Regions from separate parts of the Ectobacillus soli genome, predicted to be linked through region 4. Evidence: riboswitches for the same ligand, from Rfam matches in the RefSeq annotation. Region 4 holds a riboswitch; each other region holds the start of a gene.
What was found. A riboswitch is a leader RNA that binds a small molecule or an ion and turns the genes downstream of it on or off. The one in region 4 is predicted to bind S-adenosylmethionine.
Positions count from the first base shown of each region.

Region 1: linked by a shared signal. The riboswitch ahead of ACAN53_RS02065 (bifunctional homocysteine S-methyltransferase/methylenetetrahydrofolate reductase) and the one ahead of ACAN53_RS09835 (aliphatic sulfonate ABC transporter substrate-binding protein) in region 4 are both predicted to bind S-adenosylmethionine.
Region 2: linked by a shared signal. The riboswitch ahead of ACAN53_RS16665 (methionine ABC transporter ATP-binding protein) and the one ahead of ACAN53_RS09835 (aliphatic sulfonate ABC transporter substrate-binding protein) in region 4 are both predicted to bind S-adenosylmethionine.
Region 3: linked by a shared signal. The riboswitch ahead of ACAN53_RS15765 (homocysteine synthase) and the one ahead of ACAN53_RS09835 (aliphatic sulfonate ABC transporter substrate-binding protein) in region 4 are both predicted to bind S-adenosylmethionine.

Region 1 covers NZ_JBGJZM010000001.1:401,880-404,998, forward strand. The annotation lists gene metC (cystathionine beta-lyase) at 1-69, opposite strand, end outside; gene ACAN53_RS02060 (methionine biosynthesis PLP-dependent protein) at 66-1,178, opposite strand; SAM riboswitch class I at 1,241-1,352, opposite strand; SAM riboswitch class I at 1,561-1,669, shown strand; gene ACAN53_RS02065 (bifunctional homocysteine S-methyltransferase/methylenetetrahydrofolate reductase) at 1,741-3,119, shown strand, end outside.
Region 2 covers NZ_JBGJZM010000005.1:29,962-33,080, forward strand. The annotation lists gene ACAN53_RS16660 (MetQ/NlpA family ABC transporter substrate-binding protein) at 1-841, opposite strand, end outside; SAM riboswitch class I at 920-1,024, opposite strand; SAM riboswitch class I at 1,205-1,323, shown strand; gene ACAN53_RS16665 (methionine ABC transporter ATP-binding protein) at 1,484-2,515, shown strand; gene ACAN53_RS16670 (methionine ABC transporter permease) at 2,505-3,119, shown strand, end outside.
Region 3 covers NZ_JBGJZM010000004.1:7,052-10,170, forward strand. The annotation lists gene ACAN53_RS15760 (AlbA family DNA-binding domain-containing protein) at 1-662, opposite strand, end outside; SAM riboswitch class I at 857-966, shown strand; SAM riboswitch class I at 1,068-1,184, shown strand; gene ACAN53_RS15765 (homocysteine synthase) at 1,274-2,563, shown strand; gene ACAN53_RS15770 (hypothetical protein) at 2,922-3,119, shown strand, end outside.
Region 4 covers NZ_JBGJZM010000001.1:1,919,320-1,922,438, reverse strand. The annotation lists gene ACAN53_RS09850 (hypothetical protein) at 1-229, opposite strand, end outside; gene ACAN53_RS09845 (response regulator aspartate phosphatase) at 486-1,559, shown strand; gene ACAN53_RS09840 (hypothetical protein) at 1,592-1,777, shown strand; SAM riboswitch class I at 1,859-1,970, shown strand; gene ACAN53_RS09835 (aliphatic sulfonate ABC transporter substrate-binding protein) at 2,060-3,031, shown strand; gene ACAN53_RS09830 (ABC transporter permease) at 3,047-3,119, shown strand, end outside.

The DNA of each region.
Region 1 (3,119 bases), 1.5 Mb from region 4:
CCCTGTATGGGGGTCTACTTTGTGATTATTGTGAAGTAATAATGTTTGTACGGAATAGGATTCGGTCATGCTTCTACCTCCTTGTGAAGAGCAGCGAATGCTCTTTCTAGATCTGTCATTAAATCAGTGATATGTTCAATTCCTACTGAAAAACGTAATAGACGGTTACAAATTCCTCGTTGTGTTCGAATTTCAACAGGAATATCAGCATGCGTTTGTGTAGCAGGATAAGTTATTAAACTTTCCACTCCTCCAAGACTCTCAGCAAATGTAATTAGGGATATTGCTTGTAAGAATGGATTTATCCATTCTTCCCGTGCTAAACGGAATGAAAGCATACCTCCGCGTCCTGGATACAATACATCGGTTACTTCATTTGTTTTTTGTAAGTAGGATACTAATTGCTTCGCATTTTCTTCGTGTTTGTTCATTCGAAGAGATAATGTTTTCATACCGCGCATAAGAAGCCATGAGTCGAATGGACTTAATACTGCCCCTGAGGAATTGTGATAATAGGCTAGGGATTCGCATAATGTCTTTCCTTTTGCGACGATAAGACCGCTTAGCACGTCATTATGACCACCTAAATATTTGGTAGCGCTATGAACAACAATATCAGCACCAAGACGAAGAGGCTGCTGTAGAATAGGGGTGTAAAACGTATTATCAACGATGAGTAGCAGGTTATGCATATGAGCGATAGTAGCAATGGCCTCTATATCTGCAGTGTGCATAAGTGGATTTGTTGGAGTTTCCAGAAAAATGGCTTTCGTTTGTGGCGTAAGAGCTTTTTTTAGGTCAGAGAGATGCAATGTGTTAACGTATCTACATCGAATATTCCACTTTGCCTCATAATCCCGTAGTAAGCGAAAAGTTCCTCCATATAAGTCTTCTGAAACGATTAATTCATCTCCCGATTGAAATAGGGAAAGAAGCAGGGTAATGGCAGCCATGCCTGAGCTACAGGCAAAGCCTTGATCCCCTTCCTCTAATTCAGCAATTGCTTCTTCCACTATTTTGCGGGTAGGATTACCTGTGCGAATATAATCATAGCCACTTGACTGTCCAATGCCTTCGTGACGATAGGCGGTTGAAAAATAAACGGGAGGATTGACGGTTCCTGTCACGTCCTCACTTCTATTTCCGATTTGAGCGAGCTTTGTTTCTACAAATTTCATAGCTATCCCTCCTATAAAATAAAAAACCTTCTATAAGAAGAAGGTTTTAGTAACAGCACTTCTTCTTATCTGTCAAATTCAAAATGAATCTGCTGGAATTAGCACCTTGTTAACATAAGGTTAATGGTTGCTGAGGTGTCACTGGGCCAGTCCCTCTACCTCTCTTGATAAGAATATATGGAATTGTATAAAGTCTTTCTATAAAGTATATCAATATCGATAAAAAAGCAAACATTTTTTTGAATATTCGAAAGAAATAGTAAGAACCGTTACGTACGAAAATTATAAATTATTATTTTTTTCTGAAAATATATTGACGATTTAGCGTGACACGTGCTAAATTAATGGAAAATTGTATATTTACGATCTGGTAATTGTGAAACTCTTATCGAGAGTGGTGGAGGGATAGGCCCTATGAAGCCCAGCAACCTTCAAACAGGTGTTTGAAACGGTGCTACAACCTGCAAAACGATGGTTTTGCGTGATAAGAGGAGGAAAAATGTCCCCCTCTTCTTTTGTTGGAAGAGGGGGTTGTTTGGCTTGACGATAAGGAGCGTGGCAAATGGGCAACTTGAAAGAAAGACTTGGACAAGGAATATTGATTGGGGACGGAGCAATGGGCACGATGCTCCATTCATACGGTTTGCAGAGCTGCTTTGAGGAGTTAAATGTAACAGAGCCTGATCGAATTAGCGGTATTCATAGGCTTTATGTAGAAGCAGGAGCAGATGTGATTCAAACTCATACGTATGGTGCAAATGAAGGAAAGCTTCGTATGTATGGATTAGAAAATAATGTAAAGCAAATTAATCGTGCAGCGGTTCGGAATGCTCGAAAAGCAGCCGATTCGAATACGGTTGTACTGGGTACAATCGGTGGTATGAAACATATTGGATCAGTTATGACGACAGAGGTTGAACGAGAATTTATGCTCATGGAGCAAGCGAATACATTACTTGAGGAAGGGGTAGATGGACTTCTTCTGGAGACATTTTATGATGAGGTAGAGCTCTATCATGCACTTGGAGTATTACGTAAGGCTACGGATCTTCCAATTGTTGCGCAAGTAGCGTTACATGAAGCAGGACTTACACAAAGTGGTCGATATATTGAGCAAGTATTACTTGAATTGCAACAAAGGGGTGCTGATGTTGTAGGATTAAATTGTCATCTGGGACCTCTTCGCATGATTGAATCATTAGAAACCGTGTCCTTGCCAAATGAAGGATTCTTATCGGCATATCCGAATGCTGGGTTACCAAAGTATGATGATGGAAAGTATGTGTACGAAGGAACGGCAGATTATTTTGAACATATGGCAAAGGGGTTTATTGACCAAGGAGTTCGTCTTCTTGGTGGGTGCTGTGGTACGACTCCAGAGCATATTCGTGCTATGAGACATGCATTGGATGGACAATTGCCAATATATGAGAAACAGATTAAAGTTCGACCTACGCCTATTATTGTCACGCAGCCAGTTCCAGCAACTGATTCTAGTTTGTCAGAAAAGGCGAAACGTGAAACTACAGTCATTGTAGAGTTAGATCCGCCGAAGCAATTGGTAACGCAACGCTTTTTTGAAGGTGCAAAGGCATTAAAGCATGCGGGGGCAGATGCAATTACACTTGCTGACAATTCCCTAGCAAGTCCGCGTATTTCAAATATGGCAATGGGTGCGCTTTTGCGGCGATATGATATTCCTGTTCTTGCCCATTTAACATGCCGTGATCATAATTTAATTGGATTACATTCGCATTTACTAGGGTTATCTTCTTTAGGAATCCACGAAGTGTTAGCTTTAACTGGGGATCCAGCTAGAGTAGGTGATTTTCCGGGTGCTACATCTGTATTTGACGTTTCCTCATTCGAGTTAATTCGAATGATAAAGGAATTAAACGCGGGTCGCTCTCCATTAGGAAAATCTATTGGTGTTCCAACATC
Region 2 (3,119 bases), on a different contig from region 4:
TATTTTTAAATGTCTCCTTGTATTTAGCTAACTCTTCTAACGAAATAAAAGTAGGAATGTAATTCCCTTCGTATGTTTTATCAATAAAGTCAGTGACTTCTTTAGATTGATAAATACTAACCAGTTTCTTTAACTCGGGACGGTCCTTATCCTTCTCACGTGCAGCAATAATATTAATGTATGGCTTTGCCGTTTTACTTTCGTGGAATAAAGAATCCTTTAACTTTAAGCCAGCTGTAAGTGCCGTTCCATTATTTATAACGGATGCAGCAACATCTTGCATGACTCTCGGTGTAGTTGCACCATCGACTGGAACAATATCTAATTTTTTTGGATTTTCTTTAATTTTGTCAGCCCCGCCATCTCCGTTAAAATTATCCACGACTTTAATGAGTCCTGCTTCTTGTAACAGTAACAGGGAGCGGCCCCAGTTCGATTGATCATTCGGAATCGCAATTTTTGATCCATCTGGTATATCTTTCAAACTCTTATACTTACTCGAATAAATTCCTAATGGAGCTATAATTGTGGTACCGATTGGGACAATTTTTGTATTATGTTTAGCATTAAACTGATCCAAATAGGAAATATGCTGGAACGCATTTACATCAATTTCTCCATCATTAAGCGGAGTATTGGGATCAATGGTTGAATTGAAATTTACAATTTCTACAGTTAAGCCTTCCTTTTTCGCAAGGTCTGCGATGTAATTCCATGTTTTGATTTCGGAACTTCGAATGCCAACCTTAATCACTTTGTTTTCGCTCGAAACACTCTTCCCGCATCCAGAAATAACAAATACAAGTACCAAAACAGATAATATAATACCAAATTTTCTCATTATACATCCCCCATTTTTTATAAAATGTAAAAAGACCCTTCTTTTTGATAAGAAGAGTCACATAAACAAGCATCGGATCTCTTATCTTTCGAACAGTTCATGTTCGCTGGAATTGGCACAGTACCTATAAAGCCTGTTGCCGAGGTGTCATTGGGCCAGTCCCTCAACCTCTCTTGATAAGAATATAATTCTATGTAATAACATAAAATTACTATGAATTAAGTGTTTCATTTACTATATTTCCTTTATATACTAATTGTCAATTATTTTTTCATTTTACCTTTTGTGGATTGACTATTGACGAACCTTATTATTCTATGTATTCTAAGTATATTAAATTTTCATTAAAATCCAATATATGTTTTCTTATTTCGAGAGAGGGAGGGATTTGGCCCGATGAACTCTCGGCAGCAGACTTGTTTTCCTTTACGGAACGAGAACTGTGCCAATTCCAACAAGCTACGGCGCTTGAAAGATAAGAGATAAATTTATCTAACGCCTTCTTGTTATATGTAAGAGGCTTTTTTATTTTTCTCAAATAGGTCTATCTACAGAAAAATAAGAATCTATATCCATAATTCATAGTAAATCCATAGTTTTTATAAAAATTATGGAGTGCACTTATTTAAAGGAGTGAGATCATTGATTACATTTGAAGAAGTTACGAAAGTGTACGACAACGGACAAAGTAAAATTACAGCACTAAATGGCATTAATCTTGAAGTGAAGGAAGGCGAAATTTACGGTGTGATTGGATTAAGCGGTGCAGGGAAAAGTTCACTTATACGTTGTGTTAACTTTCTCGAAGTCCCCTCTTCCGGGCGCATACTCGTTGACAATCACGACTTAACTACCCTTTCAGAAAAACAAATTCGTGAAGTAAGGCGCAATATCGGTATGGTCTTTCAGCACTTCAACTTACTTAATTCAAAAACCGTTTTTACAAACGTCGCTATGCCGCTTATTTTAGCAAAGGTACCAAAGGCTGAAATAAAAGAACGCGTAATGGCGCTACTTGAATTTGTTGGTTTAAAAGATAAAGCTAACAAGTATCCAGATCAGCTTTCAGGTGGACAAAAGCAGCGAATTGGTATTGCACGAGCGTTAACAACTAATCCGAAAATTTTATTATGCGACGAAGCAACTTCAGCCTTAGACCCACAAACAACTAGCTCGATTTTAGATTTATTAAAAGAAGTAAACAAAACGTATGGCATTACGATTTTATTAATTACGCATGAAATGAATGTCATTCGTGATATTTGCGACCGGGTAGCTGTTCTGGAGGATGGAAAAATCATTGAAGAGGGTTCTGTTTTCGAAGTGTTCTCTAATCCATCTACGAATACGGCAAAAAACTTTGTCAGCACTGTTATGCACGATAAAATACCAGAATCGATTCTAAACGTAATTGCGAAAAATAATGGAAGTAGAAAGATTTACCGTATCGTTTTTGTTGGTGAATCAGCCGGCCATCCTCTTATCTCAACCATTGCGAAGAAATTCGATATAGATATCAATATTCTATTCGGTCAAATTACCGAGCTACAAGGGAATGCCTTTGGAAACTTAATTGTTGAATTTATCGGAAATACAAAACAAGTGGGCGAGGCGCTTCAGTCTATTCATCTATCCAATATTCTTATCAAGGAGGTTTTGCCAAGTGCAAGTTAGTACGCAAGAAATCATTGAATCGCTCATTCAAACATTACAAATGGTCAGCATTTCACTTCTCTTCTCTACTCTTATCGGCCTTCCATTAGGGGTACTATTAGTCATTATGCGCAAAGGGCATCTCATGGAGAATGCGCCATTATTCACCATATTAAATACCATTATTAATATTTTTCGTTCGCTTCCATTTATCATCCTAATGGTCGCTATCATTCCGCTCACCCGCTTACTTGTTGGAACATCGATTGGAACAGCAGCTGCGATTGTACCGCTGATCTTTTTCGCAGCTCCTTACATTGCTCGTCTCATCGAGAATTCTCTCCTTGAGGTCGATCCGGGTGTAATCGAAGCAGGAAAAGCAATGGGAGCAACGCCTTGGCAAATTATCTTCCGCTTTCTTGTACCAGAAGCATTAGGATCGATTATTTTGAGCCTTACGATTGCTACCATCGGTCTGATCGGCGCATCCGCTATGGCTGGTGCAGTCGGAGGCGGCGGAATTGGGGATTTAGCAATTACGTATGGATATCAACGATTTGACACAGTGGTTATGATTATTACGGTTATCATCCTAATCGTACTAGTCCAAGGGTTTCAATCACTT
Region 3 (3,119 bases), on a different contig from region 4:
TCAGCAATAGACGAAATATCGCTCAACTGACCGTGGACACGATGGCTAATGTCCTCTAAGTCTGCCCAAATACCTTTCATATTTTGATCTATCTTTTCCTTAATGCTCTCAAGATTTTGGTTTAGAATATTTACTTGGACTTTTGTTTGTTGTAAATTATCGTTTAACTCTTTCGTTGCGTTTTTAAAACGGTCAATAAACGCACTGCCTTGTAGCTCTAAGTACATATCTAATAGTTTTTCCGGTGTAATCGGATTGTTTCTTCCATCACCACGAATTTGATAGATTCCTTTGTTTGTACAATAAGGCTTATAGGGACCGCTCGGAATTTCGATTCGGTAAAACGGTTTGTCTGAATCTTCATTTTCTATAAATACTTCAACACCTACAGGAGGACGACATTCACCTGCTTTGGAGAGGAGCGTTAGTTTTTCTTTATCGCCAATTGGACATCCATAGATAGAACCATGCTGTTGTCCACTTGCATCTATTCCTTCATCGACGCCGACAAGAATCGTGCCTCCAACGGGAGAGTTTGCAAAAGCTACTAAATCTTCGGGTTTTATCCCCTTCATCTCTCGTTTAAAGTCAACATCGTATCCTTCTTCCTTACTTAATAAATGCATTGCTTTTTTACTTATAGAATGGGAATTGCCGGTCAATATAAATACCTCCTACGCGAGCGTCCTGCATTAAATATATGGTATCATATAGTTTTTTGACAGGTATAAATGTCTGATTCATTAATAAAAGGCCTTATTTCTATTCTATAATTGAAAATTAAAACGTCAATATTTCAAAAATATTTTGACATTTCTATTTTTTCAGTTTATAGTATATATCAATAACAGAATAAAACTTATCCAGAGCGGCGGAGGGACTGGCCCGATGAAGCCCGACAACCAGCATTTTTTTAGAGTGTAGTGGTGTCAATTCCAGCGGATTGCAAAATCGGATAGATAAGGGACGATAGCAAATTTTAATGCAATTTCATTGCTTATTAAAGTTAATTATGCTGCTTTCCTTATAGGAAGGCAGCTTTTTATTTTCAAAAAAATTGAATTTATTTCTCATCAAGAGAGGTTGAGGGACTGGCCCAATGAAACCTCGGCAACCTTCAGGGATATTTTTCTGAAAAGGTGCTAATTCCATCGCTTTGTTTAGTAAGAGGCGAAAGATGAGAGAGGGTAATCTTGCGTTTCTAGACCTCTTTCATCAGTTTTCAATGAAAGAGGTCTTTTTGTATACAAATTGAATTAGAAAAGGGGATATTATGATGAGTGAAAGAAAATTAAGCTTTGAAACATTACAAGTACATGCAGGTCAGGTTGTAGATCCAACTACAGGATCACGTGCTGTTCCTATTTATCAAACAACTTCCTATGTGTTTAATGATGCCGATCATGCAGCGAATTTATTCCAATTAAAAGAACCAGGAAACGTGTATTCAAGAATCATGAACCCAACGCAAGACGTGTTTGAAAAGAGAGTTGCAGAGCTAGAAGGCGGCGTAGCTGGACTTGCAACTGCATCTGGAATGGCAGCTATCTACTATTCCATCCTAAATGTTGCAAGTGCAGGGGATGAAATCGTAGCGGCAAGTACTTTATATGGTGGTACATATGAATTATTTCATTCAACACTTAAAAAAAGCGGAATCAATGTAACCTTTGTTGATCCAGATGATCCGGAAAACTTCAGAAATGCTATTACAGATAAGACAAAAGCACTGTACGCAGAAACAATCGGAAATCCGAAAATCAATGTATTAGATATCGAAGCAGTAGCAACCATTGCACATGAAAATAAGATTCCTCTTATCATTGACAATACGTTTGCAACGCCTTACCTTACACGCCCAATTGAATTTGGCGCGGACGTAGTTGTTCATTCTGCAACAAAATTCATCGGCGGACACGGAACGACAATCGGTGGAATCATCGTTGATGGTGGTACATTTGATTGGAGAGCAAGTGGTAAATTTCCTGACTTTACAACACCAGATAAAAGCTACAATGGTTTAATCTATGCAGATTTAGGTGCTCCGGCATACGCATTAAAGGCTAGAGTTCAATTGTTACGTAACACAGGTGCAGCACTAAGCCCGCAAAGTGCATTTAGCTTCCTTCAAGGTTTAGAATCGTTGTCACTACGCGTTGAAAGACATGTTGCCAATGCGAGAAAGGTAGTTGAATTCTTGAGTAATCATCCGAAAGTTGCATGGGTGAATTATCCGGAACTAGAAGGAAACCCATACAATGCATTAGCGAAAAAATATTTACCAAAAGGTGCAGGATCTATCTTTACATTTGGTATCAAAGGCGGAGCAGAAGCAGGAAAGAAATTTATTAATAGTGTTGAATTATTCTCACTTCTTGCAAATGTAGCGGATGCAAAATCGCTTGTTATTCACCCAGCAAGTACAACACATGCAGAGCTTACGGAAGAAGAGCAAAAAGCTGCTGGTGTTACTCCTGACTTAATTCGTCTTTCCATTGGTGTGGAAGGTATCGACGATATTATTTACGATCTACAACAAGCGCTTGAAAAAACAGTAGGGTAACAACTTATCTAGAGTGACATCGGCCATTCATTACTTTAGAATATACCCTTGTGTAAAGCGTCCTCACGTTTGTGAGGACGCTTTGTTTCGTTTTCTAAAATGACTTAAAAAAAGTCAAATGAAAGGAGGTAAAATAAGAGGTCTAGTAATCTCTTCAATATTACTTAACAACTTGTCTGCATATTTTGTATATTTCCTACAGATACCTAATTATAGTAACTTGATATATTTATCCCTTACATATAATTACGCATTGAATATAAATAGAAATGTACAAGTAATAATGTACAAATACAAAATGGAAATCTATGTATAGAATAAGAAGACTCAACGGTTTCCTTGAAAGGAGATTAATATTTTGTCTTTTCCAAATATCCCTAGTGTTACGCCGACGATTTCCCTTTCGACTAAACAGACAATTCCGTTGCTTTTGGCTTCCATTGCTTTTGAGGAATTAGCTCTAGCTCATATCATGAATGCGGAAGCAGAGAAGATTCAATTTGTTCTTGGAACATTACCTCCTCCTAAAACTACATTTTCTCCAGCAACTGTATCC
Region 4 (3,119 bases):
CAATCTTATGTCTAAAGACAAGGCACATCATTGCATGACCAAGTTCATGAATAGGTGTTCCAATCCAAGCAGTAAGTAGAAAGCCAGTTCGTCCAAATGTAGACGTCCAATATCTGCGCGACAAATCTTGAAAAAAACCTAGCACAAACCCAATTAATAAAATTACACCAACACAGGAACAAAGCTGTATAAAACTCGTTACGAGTAGGGTAATCAAAAAAGTTCCCATTATAATCATCCTTATCTAACCTAACACAGGTCTACAAAATTGTTATTATCGTAACATGAAATAGGTTGGAAGAAAAGGAATCCTATCCCTGAAAATAATCTTAAATAGTATGCAAAATGAAAGAATATAACGTATAAAACTTTTATTATAATAATAAAAGTTACTATTTAGAAAAATATTTAGTAAAATAATATACATATGATCTTTTATTTGCTAATATTAATCTACCTTTACAATATAAGGGAGGAAGATTGCGATGTCAGTTCAAGTAATTAGTAGCGCATACATCACAAATCTATTAAATGAATGGTATCAAGCTATTCGTTCGCAGCATGTGAATAAGGCTGAGGAGTATAAACGTGAAGTTGAGATAAAGCTTTCTTATATGGAAGAAAATCAAAACGTACTCCTCTATTATTCACTTCTCGATTTCCGTCATAGCATTCTCGTAAAAAGTTTGGTACATGCTGATTCCTCCGTACAAAATATTGAAAAAGATGAAAGTAGTATGGATGATTTCCTTACTTATTACTATCATTTGTTTAAAGGTATTTATGCGATGAACAACGGTCAATATAGCGATGCACGTATTCACTATCAAAAGGCGGAAGTCTTACTTGATTTCGTTCCAGATGGAGCGGAAAAAGCAGAATTTTATTACCGCGTGGGTACGTTTTATTATCATATACACCAACCGCTAGACTCGATTCGTTATATCACGAATGCACGCTACTTTTATTTAGAGAATTTCGGATATGAACGAAATATAGCTTCTTGCGATAATGTTCTGGGTCTTAGTTGCATTTTATTAAAGCAATTCGACCAAGCAGAAACTTATTTTCTTACTTCGTTAAAGCAATTACTTAAGTTAGATGAGAAGAAACTCATTCTAAAAGTAAGTCACAATCTAGGATTCTTATATGCTGAACAAGGCCTATCTAATTTGGCTATCCCGTATTTGCTAGAGGCAGTAAAAGATAATCCGAAAACAATGTTTCTCCTTGCGAGAGAATACAATAAGCTTGGCATGGATCGTAAAGCACAAGATTTAATTTCAGAAGGAATGAAATCTTGTGATGAAGAATATAAGCATCATTTTTCCGTTCTTAAAGCAGTCGTAACCGTATATCCAGTCGAAAGACTAGAGCAAGCGGTACGTAAGGCTATCCTTTACTTTAAAAAAGAAGGGCTTTGGAAGTATGTGGAAGAATATTGCGATATGGTAGCCGTAGCGTTACATCGTCACAGCTTTTTTGAACAAGCAAGTGCATACTTCTTAACAAGTCATGAGGCAAAGAAAAAATCGTATGAGAAAGAGGCTTTGCTTTAAAAAATTTGATATAGGTAGTAGGTGTCAGCCTATTGGTCGTTTTTCTCGTAACAGGTGGTAACAGACTCACTGATACATCTCCAAATCAAACGATAAAAGCGGCGCTTCATATGCAGGTAAAGGATCATGGTGAAACGTGGTACCATGAGAAGGGAAAAGAGAGAGTGAATCTCTCTTTTTTGTTAGTGCTTTTTATCTTCATTATTCAGTTAATTTAAATAAGCAAAAAAATATTTTGACATTTCTGTGAACTATAAATATAATAAAACCTATAAGTTTAATAATAATTAAATATAACACTCTTATCCAGAGAGACGGAGGGACTGGCCCTAAGATGTCTCGGCAACCATTGAATGCGAAAGCTTCAAACGGTGCTAATTCCAGCAGAATACTTATTCTGAAAGATGAGAGGGACGATCTGGTATGTAAAGTCGACCTCTTATCTAGATGAGGTCGACTTTTTTATTTGGAAATGGGGACAAAAACAAGGGGGAAGTTACATGAAGAAAATCATTGCAGTTGTTCTACTTGTATTCACACTACTGATCACGGGCTGCCAATCAAACGCAGCTACCGCAAAGCCAAAGGAAATTCGAATCGATTATGCGTATTATTCTCCGCTAAGTCTCGTGCTTAAAGATCAAGGCTTCTTAGAAAAACGATTAGCGAAAGACGGAGTTCCAGTTAAATATGTATTAAGTCAAGGAAGTAATAAGGCATTAGAATTTTTGAATAGTAACAGTGTGGACTTTGGTTCTGCTGCAGGAGGTGCAGCACTAATTGCGAAGGCAAAGGGAGCACCGATTGAGAGTGTTTATGTTGCGTCGAAGCCAGAATGGACCGCACTCGTTACGCTACCTGATTCATCCGTAAAATCAGTTGCAGATTTAAAGGGCAAGAAGGTTGCCGCTACATTCGGAACAGATCCACATATTTTCTTACTGCGCGCACTAGATGAAGCAGGTTTGTCTTCGAAGGATGTTCAGTTAATTAACTTGCAGCATACGGACGGTGCACTTGCTCTTCAAACTAAGCAAATTGATGCGTGGGCCGGCTTGGATCCGCATATGGCCAAAGTAGAACTCGAATCAAAAGCAACACTCTTTAAACGACAAGTTGATTGGAATACGTACAGTCTCCTTCACGTACGAAGTGAATTTGCAAAGCAATATCCAGCCTATGTCAAAGTTGTACTCGAAGCCTATGAAGATGCAAGAAAATGGGCACTTGCGCATCCGGAAGAAACAGCACAAATTCTTGCAAAAGAAGCGAAGCTCGACCCGGAAATTGCAAAACTAGAATTAAAACGCAGTGATTTCTCAAATGCTATTCCGAATGATGCAGTGAAGGATTCCTTAAAGGGAGCATCTACTGTTCTTCTTAAAGAAAAAATTATTCCGCCAAATACGGATACGAAAAAAACAATTGATGAGTTAATTCAGCCTTCTTTCGCGAAGGAAGTAGTGAAATAAAAAGGAGGATTACAAATGAGTGAAAAAACAATTGTCGTTTCACTTCCCGCAAAGAAGGCGAAGACGTCCGGCAATAGCTCCAAATGGT